DNA from 2 places in the Psychrobacter fjordensis genome. Region 2 is predicted to be linked to the other one. Evidence: predicted binding sites of a transcription regulator. Region 2 holds the regulator's gene; the other holds the start of a gene.
The links. The regulator PhoB, encoded in region 2, activates phosphate uptake and scavenging genes when phosphate is short. The targets are predictions, from matches to a motif close to TGTCATNAANCTGTCATAA.
Positions count from the first base shown of each region.

Region 1 (3,219 bases), 490 kb from region 2:
ATACCGCGACGAGCGTAGTACATTTGAGTGACGTTGCCAGCTTTGCCATCGACATCTTTGGCGCGGCGTGGTTTGTCGATATGAGCGAATCTAAGGTTAGCAGTACTGATATCGCGGGCGCGAGCCAGTCCGTATGAGCTAGATAAACCATTGAGCTGCTCAGTATCACCGCGCTCAGCAATCCAGCCTTCACGCAGTTTCGGCAAGCCTTTTGTCAAATCAATATCGACGTTGGGATCGGTATAAACACCTGATGTGTCATAGACATAAAATGGTGGGTTCTGCTCCCATTCGCCTTCAGAAACGCCTTGCACAGGAGTAGGGTCAAGCGTTATTTCGCGCATCGGCACTTGGATATCGGGTCTTGAACCTTCGATATAAACTTTACGAGAGGCGGGCAAGATACGGTGCAAATCGCGGGCATCTTCTTCGAAGCGAGCATCACTTGCGGCACGGTGGGCAGGGGTTTTTAGCGCGTCTGCTTTTTTATCCGCTTTGCTGCCACTCACATTGAGTGAGGCACTGGCTGGGATATGAGTTTGAGCGGCTTTTGTGTTTGGGGAGGTCTCTAAAATAGTCATATGCTGTCCTAGCGTGTTGGTTTTTGAATAAAATCAACACCGCCAGTATCTGCGGGGGTAGCGTTTGTAATTTGGGCAAGTTCAGCTCATGAGCATCGTTCGCGACTAAAACTGAGTGATATAGTCGTGAGTGATACTCATCAAACGTTGGACGCAGCTTTGTATCAGTCTTCACTATTTAGTAGTACATCACGCACACCAAGATAGTAATGAAGATAAAAAGGCATTTCTGCACGTCCCTTGCTATAAATAACAAAGTGCTTAAGACTTCCCTGCGTCGGTACTAACCGCATCAGGTTCGGCGGGTGATCTCTCAGCGAATGTATTAGGACATCTACTTTAATAAAGCGAGCCAATAATACACCGCACCCCGAGTCTGTCAGTGTTGTGAATCCCCTTCATACTAACAAAATTCTGCTATGAGGGCTAATAGTATTTGGCCATAGGTGTTCCATCTACATAGCAGATTTCAAATCTGTGATAAGCACAGAACATGAGCACCCTTCGATAAGCGCTCTTTAACTACTACTTAATAAATGTGCTGTAATAATCGGGCGTATCTTTACTCTTCTAAGATTCCTTGAATTGCACATTTATTACAGCAAATGAAAGATTCATAAGGTTGTCATTAAACTGTCATAAAAACTTGGCAAGATAGCACGCATGTCACAAACAATGCTTTTTTGTATCGTTGTTAAACTTCAGGAGTCTTATATGCGTTATTCGTTATTAGCAGTTGCCGTTAGTTGTACATTAATGCTTACGGCGTGTAATAAGTCAACAGATACGGCAGAGCCAGCTGCTGATACTACCAGTAGCGCTGCCACCACGGCTGAAACAACCACTCAGACTCAAGGCACGCCTTCTGCTGATACAGGTTTTAAATCTGCTGAGAATATCGCAATGAATATCACGGGTGCAGGTGCTTCATTCCCGCAGCCTATCTATGCCAAATGGTCTTATGACTACAATGGTGCGACTGGTGGTCAAGTCAATTATCAATCAATTGGCTCCTCTGGTGGTATCAAACAAATTCAATCAAAAACTGTCGATTTCGGCGCTTCTGATGCACCGATGACGCCTGCAGAGTTAGACGAAGCAGGCTTGATTCAGTTTCCAACCGTTATCGGTGGTGTCGTACCTATCGTAAATATCGACGGTGTTGAGCCTGGTCAATTACAGTTAGACGGTACAACGTTAGCAGACATCTATTTGGGCAAAATTAGCAACTGGAATGATCCGGCTATCAAAGCAATGAACCCAGATTTGACATTGCCTGATGCTGCTATTACGACCGTATTCCGCTCAGACGGTTCAGGCACAACCTTTAACTTCACTGATTACTTAGCCAAAGTGTCAACAGACTGGAAAGATAGCGTCGGCGTTGATAAGACTGTGAAATGGCCAACCTCTGCTACCGGTGCAGGCGGTAAAGGTAACGAAGGCGTATCAAGCTACGTAAACCGTATGAAAAACTCTATTGGCTACGTTGAGTATGCTTATGCCAAGCAAAATAAAATGTCACACACAGCGCTAAAAAATGCTGCGGGTAACTTCGTGCAACCTTCTGCAGAAACCTTTGCAGCGGCTGGTGACATCGACTGGTCACAGCAAGAAGGCTTTTATAAAGTTATCACCAACTCTGAGACTGAGCAAGCATGGCCTATCGCTGCTGCAACCTTTATCTTAGTACACAAGCAACCAGAAAATCCTCAGCAAGTAGCTGGCGTGTTGAACTTCTTTGATTGGGCCTATACCCAAGGCGACGATGATGCCATGGCACTAGATTACGTTCCATTCTCTGATACGGCTGTTGCCTTATTCAAAGCCAAATGGAATGACGTGAAAGGCAGTGATGGACAACCAGTCTACAAGCCGGCTCAGTAACTGTTATCTACTGAATAAGCTTTAAGAGTTACCCTCTCGAATAACTATTCTCCGGTAGTTATTTGAGAGGTTTTATCACAGTAAGTTTGCTCCTAAGTTTATTGTGATAAAACCCAATAAAGATTTCTAATATTTTGACTCAACCCTATTCAATGCTGAGACACTTATGAATGATTTAAGGTCCCAATTGGCTAAACAAAAACGTTACGATTTTTTGTTTGTTAATGCAACCAAAGCTTTTGCCATTCTTGTCCTAATGTCTTTAGGTGGTATTTTAGTTTCTTTAATCGTCGGCGCATGGCCGAGCATTCAAGCATTTGGTTTGGGCTTTTATACCAGCAATAACTGGGATACAGTTGCTAATGAGTACGGTGCATTAGCGCCTATTTACGGCACGTTGGTGACATCATTTATCGCCATCTTAATTGCCGTTCCAGTCAGCTTTGGTATTGCCATATTTTTAACCGAAATGTGCCCAAAGTTCTTAAAAAAACCACTTGGCATTGCCATTGAACTATTGGCTGGTATCCCTTCTATCATTTACGGTATGTGGGGATTGTTTGTATTTGCGCCTTTCTTTGGCGATCACATTCAGCCATGGTTCATTGAGCACATTGGCCCACTGCCTATCATCGGTAAGCTATTTACGGGTGCACCAATGGGGCTAGGTATGTTTACCGCCTCATTGGTATTGGCCATCATGATTATTCCATTCATTGCCGCCACCATGCGTGATGTTTTTTCTGTCGTG
Region 1 covers NZ_CAJGYP010000001.1:898,418-901,636, reverse strand. Annotated here, with positions in the region: gene thiC (phosphomethylpyrimidine synthase ThiC) at 1-581, opposite strand, end outside; TPP riboswitch at 834-964, opposite strand; gene pstS (phosphate ABC transporter substrate-binding protein PstS) at 1,296-2,468, shown strand; gene pstC (phosphate ABC transporter permease subunit PstC) at 2,635-3,219, shown strand, end outside.
Region 1: the regulator PhoB is predicted to act here: its motif matches at 1,205-1,223, upstream of pstS (phosphate ABC transporter substrate-binding protein PstS).

Region 2 (3,219 bases):
GGACACCGCCCCATGTCCATTATGGGATATACATCAATGGTAGCGCTGTGAACCCGTATCCATTTTTGCAAAAGAATTAGGGCATATTATCCGTCTATAAATTAGTAATATTTTCGGTCTTAACTCGGAGGAGCAGATCGAACATAAGCTGCTGGGAATACCATGCTAAAGGTGGAGCCGACCCCTTCTACCGAGTCAATTTGTAATTTTGCCTCATGTTGATATAGGACATGTTTTACAATCGCGAGGCCCAAACCTGTACCACCTGTGGCACGACTACGGCCTTTATCAATACGATAAAAACGCTCCGTCAAACGCTCAATATGCTGCGGTGCAATGCCAATGCCATTGTCCTCAACAGCGAACTTGCAGCCTTCTGATGTCTTGGTCCAGCTGATGGATATATCGCCACCTTTTGGGGTATATTTAATAGCATTTATCACCAAATTCGACAATGCACTATTTAGGTACATCTCTGAACCTTGTAGCCCGTCATAAGTATCTATCTGCAAATGAATGGTATGACCATACGATTGATTGTAAGCTTGCGCATCATCATAGACATGAGTCAACAGCTTGGTCATATCAATATAAGTCAGCTCATGAGCTTCTTCGATTTCAATGCGAGATAACAGGAGCAAGTCATTTACAATTCTATTCATGCGAGCTGTTTGCTGAGTCATCAACTCAAAACCACGACGCCAATGCGGCGGCATATCTGGCTGATGTGAGAAGTTTTCTAAATACCCCATCATTACGGTCAATGGCGTCCGCAATTCATGCGAGACATTCCCGACAAAATCGCGGCGCATTTCTTCTAAATTATGCAATCGTGTCACGTCATAAATAATGAGCAGCTTTTCATCACCAAACGGTGTAATTTCACACTTTAGATAGCGCTTAGCATCTCGCCATGATTCTATATGAACACCATCGTTAGGTATCGTCGTAGACTGATAATATTGACGGAATTCAGGGGCACTGATGAAGTCAAAAATACTTTGACCTTTATCCGTTACTTGCAATAGCAGCAAATCCTCTGCCGCTTGATTCCACCACTCCAAACCATCATCATCATTGATTAAAATCACCGCATCTTTTAATGCTTGTACGGCGCTGCTGATTTTTTTAAGTTGATCCGTTGCATGCTTCTGAGAGGTTGGCTTTAACGTGCCCTGCTGGTTATTGTCTATTGGCATAGTATTGCTCATTTATTATCCTTACCACTATTCGCTATATTGGGCCACGATTGCCAAGGCACTTTTAGGGTCAACTAACTGGGTTCAATAAAGCTAGAAAACCGATAGCCTGTACCACGAACCGTCTGTATCAACTTATCACAGTCATGTGGGCGCAGTAATGTACGCAGACGTTTGATATGTACATCAATGGTTCTATCTTCAATATAGACGTTGCCACCCCATACTTGATCTAGCAGTTGGGTCCGCGTATAAGCACGCTCTGGGTGACTCATAAAGAATGCTAATAATCGATACTCAGTGGGGCCAACCTCGATGACTTTGCCTGTGGCTGTCACACGCTGGCTCTTTGTATCTAGGCTTAGATTGCCTATTTCGATAGGCTTATCACTACTGAGCGCACTACTACGGCGCAACACTGCTTTGATTCTTGATATCAATTCACGTGTCGAAAAGGGCTTGGTCATATAGTCATCAGCACCCGCATCAAGGCCGTGAACCTTACTATCTTCTTCACCTTTGGCCGTCAGCATAATGACGGGGATTTCGGACAATATCTCATCATTTTTGAGCATACGGCAAAAATCAACACCGCTTTTATCTCCGGGCAGCATCCAATCTAATAAAATAAGCGCAGGCCTATGATCGACGACTTGCTGATGCGCCTCTGACACATCGGCTGCCTGTAAGCTATCAAATCCAGCCATTTCTAGTGTCATTACGATCATCTCACGAATCGCAGGTTCATCTTCAACAATCAAAATTTGCTCATTATACATACGGTATTCTCAGCGTTAGATGACAAAACTCAACTTATAAAAAAGGCGATAGGTGCTCGCTATATTTTATCTATTAAACGGATTAATTATGACAGCTTAATGACATTTGTTTGAAATGCCTTATCCTTAATATTGAATCCGATTGTTTACTTTACCTCTAATAAGAAATTCAGCGGCCCATCATTAATACTTGAGACCTGCATATCAGCGCCAAACTGACCAGTGGCCACATTGGCATGCTGGGTTTTGGCATAAGCAACCAATTGTGCGAACAATGCCTGTGCCATATCGGGTGCCATTGCACCACCGAAGTCAGGGCGACGGCCTTTATCGGTTTTTGCCATCAAAGTGAACTGTGATACCAATAGTAATCCGCCGGCTACTTGCTGGACGTTTTTATCTAATTTACCATATTTGGCAGGATCATCATCATTTTCAAAGATGCGATAAGTCAAGATTTTATCGACCATTCTCTGCGCGCTTTGTAGCGTATCATCGTGACCCAAACCAATATATGCCAACACACCTTGCTCAATAGTACCGACACACTGTTCATCAATGGTGACACTCGCACCCTTCACTCGTTGTATAAGCGCTTTCATTTACTGACTCCTTACAGATTATGCTCATACAATAACATGCTGTCCATGATAAAATGCAGCCATTCACTTGCCCATTAATTATTACATTGAACTTTACTTTGGTAACCTCATTATGAATTTATTCACCACCTTGCAACAGCTTGTCCCGCAGCAGCAGCTAAGTAAAGTTGCAGGCCGTCTAGCCGCAAGTCGCCACCCTTACGTCAAACGCGCATTTATCCGTAGCTTTGCTAAAGCTTATCATGTCAGTTTGGACGAGTATGAGCGCCAGAGCTTTAATGCCTATGAAAGTTTCAATGATTTTTTTACTCGTGAACTAAAAGACGATGCTCGCCCTATCGATACGACTGCTGACGGTATTGTCAGCCCTGCGGATGGTGTTATCTCGCAGTTGGGTCAGATCGAAGACCATAAATTGCTCCAAGCCAAAGGTCGCTACTACGATGTCGGGCAGCTACTTGCTGATAGCGAAGACGGCCATTATTTTGCTGATGGTAGCTTTGCAACCGTTTATCTAGCACCTAGTAATTATCACCGCGTCCATATGCCGTTCGATGGTACTTTAACCAAGACGCGTTACGTACCGGGTACGCTGTTTTCGGTCAATAATACGACTGCCGATAACGTGCCTGACTTATT
Region 2 covers NZ_CAJGYP010000001.1:1,383,847-1,387,065, reverse strand. Annotated here, with positions in the region: gene JMW61_RS05835 (M23 family metallopeptidase) at 1-80, shown strand, start outside; gene phoR (phosphate regulon sensor histidine kinase PhoR) at 120-1,211, opposite strand; gene phoB (phosphate regulon transcriptional regulator PhoB) at 1,274-1,978, opposite strand; gene dtd (D-aminoacyl-tRNA deacylase) at 2,125-2,580, opposite strand; gene asd (archaetidylserine decarboxylase) at 2,693-3,219, shown strand, end outside.